2 linked regions of the Zobellia nedashkovskayae genome follow. The protein of the gene in region 1 interacts with the protein of each later gene in a pairwise test. Links are inferred from orthologs where the notes say so. Each region holds a gene or a part of one and is shown on either strand. Other genes may lie near its edges.

Evidence for each region.
Region 2: the proteins of IWB64_RS02990 (region 1) and IWB64_RS05585 interact in binary tests that used the Escherichia coli proteins (3 or more experiments, as listed by UniProt). The link is inferred for Zobellia nedashkovskayae from one-to-one orthologs.

What each region holds. Positions count from the first base shown.
Region 1 is NZ_JADDXR010000002.1:693,573-700,738, reverse strand. What follows is about bases 1,463-4,393. They hold IWB64_RS02990 (cytochrome c oxidase subunit I), read left to right. Parts: upstream 1,463-1,978; coding sequence 1,979-3,808; downstream 3,809-4,393. Other genes in these bases: IWB64_RS02985 (GIN domain-containing protein), read left to right, coding at 3,965-4,393; IWB64_RS02995 (cytochrome c oxidase subunit II), read left to right, coding at 1,463-1,903. Outside these bases: IWB64_RS03000 (quinol:cytochrome C oxidoreductase), read left to right, coding at 1-769; more of IWB64_RS02995, read left to right, coding at 800-1,462; more of IWB64_RS02985, read left to right, coding at 4,394-4,786; IWB64_RS02980 (acyl-CoA dehydrogenase family protein), read right to left, coding at 4,804-7,068. UniProt on the Escherichia coli protein: Cytochrome bo(3) ubiquinol oxidase is the terminal enzyme in the aerobic respiratory chain of E.coli that predominates when cells are grown at high aeration.
Region 2 is NZ_JADDXR010000002.1:1,297,171-1,304,235, forward strand. What follows is about bases 1,816-4,645. They hold IWB64_RS05585 (methionine aminotransferase), read left to right. Parts: upstream 1,816-2,566; coding sequence 2,567-3,724; downstream 3,725-4,645. Other genes in these bases: IWB64_RS05580 (ThuA domain-containing protein), read right to left, coding at 1,816-2,455; IWB64_RS05590 (CoA transferase subunit B), read right to left, coding at 4,095-4,645. Outside these bases: IWB64_RS05570 (succinylglutamate desuccinylase/aspartoacylase family protein), read left to right, coding at 1-829; IWB64_RS05575 (DUF2721 domain-containing protein), read right to left, coding at 1,091-1,480; more of IWB64_RS05580, read right to left, coding at 1,481-1,815; more of IWB64_RS05590, read right to left, coding at 4,646-4,748; IWB64_RS05595 (four helix bundle protein), read right to left, coding at 4,790-5,143; IWB64_RS05600 (CoA transferase subunit A), read right to left, coding at 5,172-5,873; IWB64_RS05605 (penicillin-binding protein 1A), read right to left, coding at 5,991-7,065. UniProt on the Escherichia coli protein: Shows aminotransferase activity with methionine and histidine as substrates, and to a lesser extent also with phenylalanine.

The sequences.
Region 1 (7,166 bases):
TGCAGCTGTGTTTTTAGGAGGATGGATATTTTACAGAGAATACTCTAGAAAATTATCATTAAAACAAGATGAGTCCGATGACAACTCTAGTTTTAAATTGAATTTCAGAATATCTGCTGCTTTCTTGGTGTTTTATTTGATTTCAGAATCAATTATGTCATGGGACTGGATTATGAGTGTTGACCCGCACTGGTTCAGTACATTGTTCGGATGGTATGTGTTTGCTAGTATGTTTGTATCGGGAATTACTGTAATTGCCATGGTAACTATATACTTAAAGTCTAGAGGGTATTTGCCAGATGTTAATGATAGCCATATACACGATTTAGCTAAATTCATGTTCGGTATCAGTATTTTTTGGACGTACCTTTGGTTCTCGCAATTTATGTTGATTTGGTATTCAAACATTCCTGAAGAGATTACCTACTTCATAACAAGAATAGAAGATTATAGATTACCATTCTTCGGAATGATTGCAATGAACTTTTTGTTCCCTGTATTACTTTTAATGAATAGCGATTACAAACGTCTTAATTGGTTTGTTATTATGGCAGGTGTTGTTATTCTTGGAGGGCACTACATGGATATTTTCAATATGATTATGCCATCAACGGTAGGTGATCAGTGGTTTATAGGTATTCCTGAAATAGGAGCTGTACTTTTCTTTGCAGGCTTATTTATTTTCTGGGTGTTCCGTGCTTTAACAAATGCACCTTTACAACCTAAACGGAATCCGTTTATTGAAGAAAGCAGACATTTTCATTATTAGTATTTTTAACGTATAATAGTAGAACATACGATGACTACATTATTGACTTTAGTGGTTTTGGCCCTTGTCGCGATAGCGATATGGCAAATGACGAAGATTTTCGAATTGTCACAGCTCAAGGCCGAAAATTCTCAAATAGCCAACGATTCGGATAACAAAACGAACGGATACCTTCTGTTTGCTTTTCTTATCTTCATCTATGGAATTACAATTTTCAGTTTCTGGAAATATTCTAAATTCTTGCTTCCTGAAGCAGGTTCTGCACATGGTGCCGAGTATGATTCCTTAATGTTGGTGTCTTTTGTTATCATCTTTATGGTTCAAACACTTACGCAGGGACTATTACATTATTTTGGTTATAAATATCGTGGTGTAAAGGGTAATAGAGCTCTTTTCTTTGCAGACAGTGATCGTTTGGAATTTATATGGACTATCATTCCAGTTATTGTTTTATCAGGTCTTATTCTTTGGGGTTTGTACACTTGGACAACCATTATGGATATCAACGATGACGATGATCCTTTAATTGTGGAGCTTTATGCGCAACAATTTAACTGGACAGCCAGATATGGTGGTGAAGATAACGTTCTTGGTAAAGCTAATGTTAGAATGATTGATATAGACAAAGCCAATGTTCTTGGTTTAGATGAATCTGATACGTATGCGGCCGATGATATTATTGTTAAAGAGCTTCATTTACCTGTAGGTAGAAAAGTAAACTTTAAAATGCGTTCTCAAGATGTATTACACTCTGCATATATGCCCCATTTTAGGGCTCAGATGAATTGTGTTCCAGGTATGATTACGCAATTTTCTTTTACACCTATATTTACTACGGAACAGATGCGACAGAATCCGGATGTAGCAGATAAGGTAAAACGTACCAATGTAATCAGAGCTGAAAGAGCAGCAAATGGGGAAGATAATTCAGACCCTTGGGAATTTGATTATATTCTTCTTTGTAATAAAATATGTGGAAAGTCTCACTACAACATGCAAATGAAGATCATTGTAGAGACGCAAGAGGAGTATGATGCTTGGATAGCCGAACAGAAAACCTTCGGGCAAAATGTGATGGGTCAAGCATCAACAGATGAATTCAAGAATATTGAGTCCGCTACAGCTAGTCATTAATACGCACTAACGTATTAGTAAGAGGTAGTCGGGAGGAGCTTTAAAAGAAAATTTTAAAATTAAAGAATAACAAATATGTCTGTTACTGCAAATGCACAGGTTGATGATCATGCACATGACGATCATGAGCATCACCACAAACAAACCTTTGTAACCAAATATATATTTAGTCAGGATCATAAAATGATCTCTAAACAGTATTTGATTCTTGGTGTATTCGTTATGGGGGCAATTGGTATTGCAATGTCTCTTTTGTTTCGTATGCAATTGGCTTGGCCTGGAGAATCTTTTTCTGTTTTCGAAGCTTTATTGGGTAAATGGGCACCTGAAGGTGTTATGGATGCTGACGTGTATTTAGCATTAGTTACTATACACGGAACTATCATGGTATTCTTTGTATTAACTCAAGGCTTGAGTGGTACATTTAGTAACCTCCTTATTCCGTTGCAGATTGGTGCAAGAGATATGGCATCTGGTTTTATGAATATGCTATCCTTTTGGATGTTTTTCGTTTCATGTGTCATAATGTTATCTTCCTTGTTTTTGGAAGCTGGTCCAGCTGCTGCAGGATGGACAATTTATCCTCCATTAAGTGCTTTACCTATGGCTCAACCAGGTTCTGGTATGGGTATGACGCTTTGGTTGGTAGCAATGGCAATATTTATTGCTTCATCACTTATAGGGTCTTTGAATTACGTGGTAACGGTAATTAACCTTCGTACGAAAGGGATGTCTATGACAAGATTACCTTTAACTATTTGGGCATTTTTTGTAACAGCTATTATTGGTATTATATCATTTCCAGTATTATTGTCAGCAGCATTATTGTTGATAATGGATAGAAGTTTTGGTACATCTTTCTTCTTGTCCGATATATTCATACAAGGTGAAGTTTTACATTACCAAGGTGGTTCTCCCGTATTATATGAACACCTTTTCTGGTTTTTGGGTCACCCTGAGGTTTATATTGTAATCTTACCAGCAATGGGTATTGTATCTGAGGTAATGGCAGTAAATGCTAGAAAACCTATTTTTGGATATCGTGCAATGATTGCCTCTATTTTGGCAATTGCCTTCTTATCTACAATTGTTTGGGGTCACCATATGTTTATCTCTGGTATGAACCCGTTCTTAGGATCGGTATTTACATTTACTACATTATTAATTGCTATACCATCTGCAGTAAAAGCCTTTAACTGGATTACTACACTTTGGAAAGGTAACCTACAATTGAATCCGGCCATGCTGTTTTCAATAGGTATGGTTTCTACCTTTATTACTGGGGGTCTTACGGGTATTGTGTTAGGTGATAGTACATTAGATATTAATGTTCATGATACCTATTTTGTAATTGCTCACTTCCACTTGGTAATGGGTATATCTGCACTATACGGGATGTTTGCTGGTATTTACCACTGGTTCCCTATAATGTTCGAAGGTAAAATGATGAACAAGAACTTAGGGTATATCCATTTCTGGATTACTGCTGTTGGATCGTATGGTATATTCTTTCCAATGCACTTTGTTGGTATGGCAGGGGTTCCAAGACGTTACTATGAGAATACAGCTTTCCCAATGTTTGATGAATTGACAGATATTCAAGTATTGATGACCGTGTTTGCAATAATTACGGCTAGTGCACAACTTATATTTGTGTTTAACTTTGTAAGAAGCATTTTCTACGGTAAGGTAGGGCCTAGAAATCCATGGCAAGCAACTACTTTGGAATGGACTACTCCACAAGAGCATATCCATGGTAACTGGCCTGGTGCTATTCCTGAAGTTCACCGTTGGGCTTATGATTATAGTAAGGTAGATGAGAATGATGAGTATATTATTCCAGGACAGGATTTTGTCCCTCAAACATTGCCTTTACAGAAAGATGAAGAAGAGCTTCAGCATTAAATTATAGATTAACTCAAATAAAAATGCCTAACTTTTATAGTTAGGCATTTTTTTTGATACATTTATTTGAGATCATTTCCGGATAAGAACAATAAAAGATACATTCGCAGATTATAAGTTATTAACCTAACCCACTTGTACCAAAGACACTATACCATGAAAATATCAGTTTTTCTATTTGCTTTAATAATTTCGTTTCAAGCCTTTTCTCAACGAAAACCAAAAATAAAGGGGAACAAAGAAGTAGTAGATGTATACCAAGAATTACCACCTTTCCATGCTATTGAGTTACGAGATGATCTGGAAATAAGGTTACACGACTCTACGGAAGAAGGTATAGCAATTACTGCAGATGATAATCTTATAGATGTTCTTAGATTTAAGGTAGAAGATAGTGTTTTACAAATTAGCTCGTTTTATAATATTACCCGAAAGAAGAAGTTGGAAATTACGGTTAATTATATTTACCTTGAATCTATTACGATGTATGATGGGGAGATAGATATGGATGGAGCTATTACTTCAAAAGACCTTTATGTAGATATGCATGAGTCATCCAAATTGAACTTGAATGCAGATGCAGAAGTTTTCAATATTAATATGGAAGGGAACAGTTCAGGAGAATTTAATCTAAGAGGTCAAGAAGTTAACATGGTACTTAAAGATAGGGTGGATGTTAAAATATTTTCGAATAGTGATTTGAGTAATGTTAAAATGTACAAAAATGCAACGGCAATACTCGAAGGGACTACCTATGAATTATATGTCAACCTTTTAGAAAATTCAAAAATGAAAGGCGAGAAGTTAGAAGCAGAAGCTATTTATCTAACTATAGAAGAATCTGCAAGTGCTTATGTGAGGCCTGTCAAAACCATACAACTTACCTCTAGTGGTAGCGCTAAAACACATTTGTATGGAGAATCCAAAATTGAAATCATTGATTTCTTAGATACTTCAGAGTTACTTAAAGAAAAGTAGTTATGCCAAATTATAGCTTAATTTGCTATAGGAGCACTCATACAGTACTCGGGAATACCAAAACCATCAACCAGTACCTCAATATGAGGTCTTAGCTCGGTACATAAGCGTTCTACTCGTTGGCGTATAGCCTTTGATTTGGTTCCGCCAATATAACCTTGTTCTAGATACCACTCTGCATCTTGTCGTATAGTACGTAACGCATGAAGCGTACCTAACTTCTGAAATAAAGCACGATTCTTATCATCTTCTATAGTTTCTACAAAGTCACAATATGTAGTATAGGCCAATTCGTTACTGTAGGCTTTTCCTAAGGCAACTAAATGACTTTGTACTTTTAAAAAGGCTTGGTATGAGGGTACTCCCTTTTTGATATAATCTCGTATACGCATAGCCAATGAATAGGTAAGGCGTCTCGTATGGTAATCAAAAGCGTGTTTATGAAACTTAGGATTGTACAGATGGTCTTTATCTATCTTGTTCGTGTAAATAGGGTTAATGGTCGTTAACTTATCATTTATCTGCATACCTAGTATTTTCAGTACGGCAGAGAACCCAGCGCTATTAAACTCAGATTTAAAGTCAGATAGAACTCCCTTTGCAGCCAATAATAGCAATACCGTATTATCACCTTCAAAAGTGGTAAAGATGTCTACATCGCCTTTTAGGTCTGCTATTCTATTTTCTAAAAGGTATCCTTTTCCGCCACAAGCTTCACGACATTCTTGAATGGTATCGTTGGCGTACCAAGTAATTATGGACTTTAGTCCAGCTACTTGGGTTTCTACTTTTCGCTTATCTGGTTCAGACGGGTCGCAATACTGTTGCATCATCTTGTCTAGAGTAACATGATACACATAGGCGCTAGCCACTAAAGGTGTGAGACGCAATTGATGCGTAGGGTAGTCCATTAAAAGGTCTTCTTGCACTTTTATGCTGTCATTAAACTGTCTTCGCTTTAATGCGTGTTTAATAGCAACGGCTAAAGAGAATTTGGCGCCTCCTAGACCTGCTCGTGCTACACAGATTCTTCCGCCAACCAGAGTCCCCAGCATGGTAAAGAAGCGCTTATTTGGGTTTTTGATGTCAGAATAATAGGTGCCATCTTCTTTGATGTCTCCGTATTTGTTTAATAGATTTTCTCTGGGTACAGCAACTTGGTTAAACCATATTTTACCATTGTCAACTCCGTTTAGACCCAATTTGTAACCATTATCTTCTATAATTACACCTGGTAGAAGCTCGTGCTTCTCATTTCTAAGCGGAACAAGAATAGCATGTACGCCTTCGTTTTTTCCGTTGACAATAAGTTGGGCGAATACCGAGGCCATTTTGGAATGCAATGCATTTCCAATATATTCTTTGTTGTCGTTTTTTCCTGGAGTGTGAATAACGATTTGGTTTGTCTTGTTGTCGTACGTTGCAGTTGTTTTAATACCACGTACATTGGAACCATGACCCGTTTCAGTCATGGCAAAACAACCCAAAAGTTCGGTCTTGCCTGTTTTTGCTAAGTACTGGTCGTGGTGTTTTTTGGTTCCTAATTTTTGTATACTTCCGCCAAAGAGTCCAAATTGAACACCGAATTTTATAGACAGGCTACCATCAACAAACATCATATTTTCGAACATGTAGGCGTAGCCTTCCATATCGTTGGTCCCGCCATATGCTTCTGGGTATGCCATGGCGCCATAGCCTTTATCAGCTAAGAATTTTACTTGGTTTAGAACAACCTCCCTAAAGTCTTCTTTGTTTCTATGAACATCCCATTTAAAAATAGGGTCTGCAAGCACCTTTCTAAAATAATCAACCACTTTTACATGCTTTCCTTTTAAAATAGTATCAATCTCATCTGCATTATAAAAGTCGGAGGTAGCTTCATGGGCTACTTCCACATCAAAAAGATGATTGTAGTGGTTAGGTTGAATGCCTAGCTGTATTTCAATATATTTTAATTGTTCGTTAAATGGACATTCACCTTTGTAATGGGAAACTACTTTTTGACTGAACGCTGCTAAAGGGTACGTTTCACTTTCAACCAATTTTACGGCCGAGTTAGAAATTGTTTGTTTCCATTTTTTTAGTTCTGAATTTGCAGGTGGATTATTCGTGTCAAGCCATTCAAGCAATTGCGCCCGACTTTTTTCGGACAAGGTTTTATCTGCATCTATAGCATTTTGTACTACATTAATTTCTGATGCCGTAAGCAGGTCGTCAGACCAAATGACATAGTAGAAAGGAATGTATTGAAGTATTTCTGAAGAGTAAGTGGAGTCTTGCATGGAATGAAATTACGAAAATTATTTTCACAAAAAGTAGGTTTCTAGCCAAATAGGAAACGATAGATTAGGGTCATGAAGTATAGTGGGCTTGTTTCTTT
Region 2 (7,065 bases), 600 kb from region 1 along the record:
AGCTGGTTTGCATGGTGACGAAATAAACGGAATAGAAATCGTACGGCGTATGATGACCGAAAAACGCTTTAACGTTACCAGTGGTGCTGTGATTGCAGTTCCCATTCTAAATATCTTTGGGTTTATTCATTATTCCAGAGATGTTCCTGACGGAAAAGACGTTAACCGGAGTTTTCCTGGTTCAAAAACAGGTTCCATGGCAGGACGTATTGCCTATCATTATACCTCAGCAATTCTTTCTCAAGTAGATTTTGGAATAGACTTGCACACCGGCGGAGGACAACGACACAACTTTCCTCAAATTAGATATACCGATAATGACGAACGCAGTGAACAACTGGCCAAAGTATTTAATGCGCCAATTTCCTTTTCATCAAAATTAATAAAAGGGTCTTTTAGAAATGCTGCGCATCAACTAAAAATACCTACTGTGGTGTTTGAGGCAGGCGAAAGTATGCGGTTTGATGATTACTCCATTATAGAAGGCATGCAAGGCGTGTTAAATGTAATGAAGCACTTTGGTATGATCGAAACAATAGAGCCAAAATACATTGAACGAAACAAAACGGTACATCTTGATGACCGAAAATGGTTGCGTGCACCTACTGCCGGTATGTTCATTCCTAAAACAGAAAATGGTAGTAAAATTAAAAAAGGGCAAATCCTAGGTATCGTATCCGGCCCCTATGCTAAACGAAGTAAAATCGTTAAAGCTCCTATGGACGGGTTGGTCTTTTGTATTAATCACCAAGCTGTAGTAAATAGAGGCGATGCGCTTTTTCATATTGGCGTGCCTACTAACGAAGGTGTGATACAAGCGGATAGATAAGATTGATTTCATCTGATATCCGTTAAGTTTTATCGAGTAAAAATAAAGGACTTAATCTTAGACTTTCAAAAAGAGGTTTCACTTAACCGACTAAGTGGTTTGTAAATTCTTTTATTATTGGGTGAACATCATATAATAATGTAGTTCATCGACGATTGACATACGGAAAACGGAGTCTTACCAAGAGGTCATTTAACTGATATATGACCTCAACCAACTGCATAGTCTGTTTTCTAAATTTCAGTGCTTTAGCCTAAAAAATTAGTTTTCCATATCCTCTAGCTGAATTTCAAGTGCCTTAGTAGACAATTGAACCTCTACTAATGACAACATTAAAGAAACCATTAGTGCCAAAAGACTGACACCAAAAACCAGATTGGCCCAAAAGCTGAATTCAACATAAATTAAAGTCATCGTAATCACCGCTAACAAAAAACTGAAAATAGCCGATGCCTGCATGTTCTTGATAATAGTTAGCCGCTTTCGCAACTTTTTTACCTGCAAAGCAATGGCGGGCGATGATGTTTCTTCATATTTCTGGTGAAGTTGCCTAATTAATGCTGCAATAGCCAAGTATCTTGCATTATAGGCTAACATGGTCAATGAAATAGCCGGAAAAAGTAGCGCAGGTATACTTAAGGTCAGTTCCATCTATTTTTTAAACTTTCTTGAGCTTGTTTCATCAGCAGTTGGAAAATCTTCTGGTATCGCTTGAGTTACCTTCCCGGTAGCAGCCCATTCCGCTCCTCTAAGCATACTGGTCATAAAGCCAACACACTCAACCGAATAATCTACATGACCCATAATGTTGTGAAAAATACGGCCTTTTCCATACTCTAAAGCCATAAGTGCTGGCTCATGTCTGCCGGTACCTTTATTTTCAGGGTCTGAATATGCAGTTGCTAAAACCACCATATTTTCTGCGGGACCACGAAGGCTATTATAAAGTTCATCTTTGGTATGCAACCACACTTCTGGCATTCCCTTGGTAATTGGGTGATCTTCTCTAATTTGAATTTGATATTCGCTTTGTGGACCATGAGCACCTGCGCTTCCAGCAGAATCATCCCTGATTAACTCACCGGCATCATTATAATATACATATGGGCCATCTTTTTCGGTACGGTCTCCCCAACCACCCAAACCAATCATTTGGTTATAAGCTCCCCATTCAGGGAACGAATTATCGGCTGCATGAAAAACAACTAACCCACCTCCCGTTTTGATATACTTTTCAAATTTCTTCTGCGTTTCTTCCGGCCATGGTGCAGCATTCCATCCAAAATTACAAATCACCAAATCGTATTTTGAAAAATCCGGACTATACTTTGGATCTGCCTGTGGTTCTTCCTTAGCTTCGGTTTTTGGAAGATTGGCTATTGGAAATTCAGAAATGAACTTATCACCTTTCCACGTAAATGCAGAACGCGCCACCTCAACGGTAAACAAACCCGTGTTCTCCATATCTGTTTTCAACATATACGTAATCTTCGGCCACTCATCATGATTATTTTGACCATCAACAATAAGTGTTTTTATTTTTTTAGATGGAGAGGTTTGAGAGAAAAGAGCATTTGTGACAAAAGTCATCGTAAGCAATAAAATTAAAGTTCGGAAATTACGCATATCAAATATTTTGGATGTATAAATATAAGGGATTGTAGTTAAGATTCTACAAAAAGAAAAAGTATACACTCTATAAAGTTGTAAATTGAAACCTTAACCGAATAGCAACAAATGGCATCTTCTAACATAAAATTTGCTTCCAAACTTCCAAATGCAAAAACTACAATTTTTACAACGGTAGGCAATTTAGCTCGCAAGCACAATGCTGTAGATCTATCTCAGGGCTTTCCTAATTTTAAGGTAGACCAAAAACTCAAAAGCCTTGTTACGCATGCCATGAAAAACGGACATAACCAATATGCTGCCATGCAGGGTTATTATGGCTTACGGGAAATAATTTCACAAAAAATTGAAAAACTCCATAATAGAGCTTATAATCCTGAAACTGAAATTACAGTTACCGTAGGTGCAACACAGGCTATTTTTACAGCCATTACCGCATTCGTGAACAAAGGTGACGAAGTTATTGTACTGAAACCTGCCTATGACTGCTACGAACCGGCCATTGCGCTCAACGGAGGAATTCCTATATATGTACAGTTAGATGCCGATGGTTACCAAGTGGATTGGGAAATTTTCAAAAGCAAAATTTCGGAGAAGACCCGAATGGTTATCATAAACACACCTCATAACCCAAGCGGCCGTGTTTTTTCCAAAGAAGATATGCTTCAGTTACAAGAAATTCTAAAACCCACGAATTGTATCGTTCTAAGTGATGAAGTATACGAACATATTATTTTTGAAGGAAACGAGCACCAAAGTGCATCGCGATTTGAAGATCTAGCACAACGTAGTTTTGTGTGTGCTTCTTTTGGAAAAACCTTTCATGTTACCGGATGGAAAATAGGCTATTGCGTAGCACCCGCAGAGTTAATGAATGAGTTTAGAAAAACACACCAGTTTGCGGTATTCTGTGTAGACCATCCTGTACAACGAGCCATGGCAGCCTATCTTAAGAATGAGGAAAACTATTTAAGCTTACCTTCATTCTATCAAGAAAAAAGAGATTTGTTCTTGGAGGGGTTAAAAGATTCTAGATTTAAATTTAAACCTTCAGAAGGAACCTATTTTCAGCTTTTGGACTATACTGAAATCACAAAAGAAAATGATGAAGATTTTGCAAAACGCTTGATTGTTGATTACAAGTTGGCAAGTATACCTATATCTTCCTTTAATGAGCACAATAGGCAAGATGGTGTTTTACGGTTTTGTTTTGCAAAGAAAAATGAAACTTTAGAACAAGCTTTAAAAATCCTAAAATCACTTTAATTCTTTACTAAAAAAACTTAAAAATAAAGGCACAAAAAAAGCGGCCTTTGGGTGAGCCACTTTCTTTTAATTTCTTTTTCAAAGAATTTTAAAGCATAAATAACTTTCTAGCCAGCATTACTATTCCGCTGAAAAAATCATTTTTGTACACTTGAATCTCTTCTGATGATTGGTTAATTTGGGCTTCCATAGGTTTTAGTTTTGGACAAAATCGAATTTGGGACGCGACTTTCAATTAATAATACTATAAAAATAGTACCTAACCGTCAACTAAAAAAAATCTTGTTGTGAAGCAGCATTAATCTGTTGTGAAGAATCAAATTGGTGATTTTCTCACAAAAATTACGCTAAAAAAATAGGTGGATTTTACTTACAAATTCATTTCGGGTACATCACCATCAACAATCAAAGTGCCCTCCGTAGCTTCCTTAATTTCATCTACAGAAACTCCCGGAGCACGTTCAAGAAGCTTAAAGCCTTTTGGAGTTACTTCTATTACTGCTAGATTAGTAACTATTTTGGTTACACAACCTACTCCAGTAAGTGGTAAACTACACTTTTTTAAAAGCTTGGATTCACCAGCGCGATTGGTATGCATCATGGCCACAATTATATTTTCGGCAGAAGCAACTAAATCCATTGCACCGCCCATTCCTTTAACCATTTTGCCCGGAATTTTCCAATTAGCGATATCGCCGGTCTCAGAAACTTCCATAGCTCCCAAAATAGTGAGGTCTACGTGTTTCCCACGGATCATTCCAAAACTCGTAGCCGAATCAAAGAAAGAAGCTCCATTAAGTGTTGTTATAGTTTGCTTTCCCGCATTTATAATATCAGCATCTTCTTCTCCTTCATACGGAAATGGACCCATGCCCAAAACTCCGTTTTCGCTCTGAAATTCTACATTTATATCATCTCTTACAAAGTTGGCAACCAAGGTGGGAATACCAATGCCTAGGTTAACATAATAACCGTCTTTGACCTCTTTTGCAATTCGCTTTGCGATTCCATTTTTATCTAACATAATGATTGATTTGAAAATGAGTTGATTTGAAGATTAGGTAATTATGATTTTTTACTAGTTGAGATAATTTTCGAGATAATTAAAATGACAGAATTTAAATTCTTCATTAAACTTTCATCTGGGTTTGGATAAAATTCCGAAGACATACATATCTGAAGCCAATACTTAAGTTCATCAGCCTCTTTTGCCGAAATTTTAAACTTATGAATGAAATCTCTCTTACTTTCTGCATTCTGCGCCTCTCTAATGTTTGCCCCTATAGAAGTACCACTTCTGAATATTTGCGAAGCCATTTCAAATCGATTATCAGCTCTTATTTCCTCAGAAAACTTAACAACTTCAAGGGCTAAATCAAAAGTTAATTTTACAATTAAATTCTCTTTATCATTCCTCATTTTCAAATTGAATAATTTTCAAATTGTTTTATTGTTGTGGTCTAACCGTTCGTTGTTCAATACGTTTTTCATAGTTCTCTCCTTGAAAAATACGCTGCACAAATATTCCAGGAATATGAATTTGATTTGGGTCTAGCTCACCAGCGGGCACAAGTTCTTCTACCTCAGCAACGGTAATCGTAGCTGCTCCACACATACAAGGATTAAAATTTCTTGCGGTACCCTTAAAAATTAGGTTCCCCGCTTCATCTCCTTTCCATGCTTTTACGAAAGCAAAATCGGCTTTGAAAGCCTCTTCCAACACATACATTTTTCCGTTGAACTCTCTAGTTTCCTTACCTTCTGCAACTTCGGTTCCGTAACCTGCAGGCGTATAAAACGCAGGGAAACCTGCTTGCGCAGCACGACATTTTTCGGCTAAAGTACCCTGAGGCGTCAATTCAACCTCAAGCTCACCACTGAGCATCTGCCGTTCAAACTCTTCGTTCTCACCCACGTAAGAAGATATCATTTTTTTTATCTGATGTTTGTGAAGTAAAAGTCCCAGACCAAAATCATCTACCCCAGCATTATTAGAAATACAGGTAATATCTTTAATATTGGAAGAAACCAGTTCCGTGATGGCATTTTCCGGTATTCCGCAAAGGCCAAAACCACCTAACATGAAGGTCATTCCGTCTTGAATGCCTTGCATGGCTTCTTTTACATCAGCTACTTTCTTAGAGATCATACTATAAAGGAATAAAAGATTTCTGTTGCAGTCAAGTTACAATTTTTAAACGAAATTGCCCGTGACTTTCAATGAAAGTCACGGGCAATTTAACAAGCTGTAATCTGCTTTTATGTATTAGAAATTTAGATCATCTATATCATCATCCAAACCATCTTCTTCGTCATTATTCTCTACGACTCTGTCACAATCTATATTAATTGACAGATTTGAAGGTTTTTCAAACTCACTATCAGAAATTCCTAAATTTTCATTCTCATAGTTCTTTTTCATATAGAGCCCCCAAATAGGTAGTGCCATAGATGCACCCTGACCATATTTTATAGATTCAAAGTGAATAGATCTATCATCACCACCAACCCAAACACCGGTTACAAGGTTAGGAACGATGCCCATAAACCACCCGTCACTATTGTTTTGTGTTGTACCTGTTTTACCCGCAATAGCGTTTTTGAATCCATATGGATAACCAGTAATAATTTCTTTGTAAACTGTAGTATTCTGCATACCCCTATGTCTAAGTCTTGTACCAGAACCACCATGTGTAACACCTTCCATTAAATTTAACATAGCGTAAGAAACATCTTTGCTCAGTACATCTTTAGTCTCTGGCACGTATTCATATAAAACCGTTCCGTTTTTATCCTCTATACGCGTTACCATTACTGGTTTAACATAGACTCCTTGGTTTGCAAATGTTCCATAAGCACCAACCATTTCGTAGACATTAGTATCATGGGTACCCAGTGCAATAGAAGGCACTTCAGGAATATTTCCAGTAATACCCAAGTTTTTAGCAATAGAAACTACCGAGCCTGGGCCAACCTTATCAATCAACTGTGCCGTTACCGTATTTACCGAGTTTGCTAGCGCATCTTTAAGCGAATACATTTTACCCGAATATTGACCTACAGCATTCTTAGGACACCAAGCCTCTGTGTTGCCATGCTTTCCAGCCTCTATACAATATTGCGTATCCGGCAAAGAGTCACAAGGTGATAGTCTTAATTGATCGATAGCCGCAGCATATACAAAAGGCTTAAACGTTGATCCTGCCTGGCGTGAGCCTTGAATAACATTGTCATATTGGAAGTGTCTATAATCAATACCACCAACCCAAGCCTTTACGTGGCCCGTCTGTGGCTCCATAGACATCATTGCAGCTCTTAAAAACGTTTTATAATATCTGATT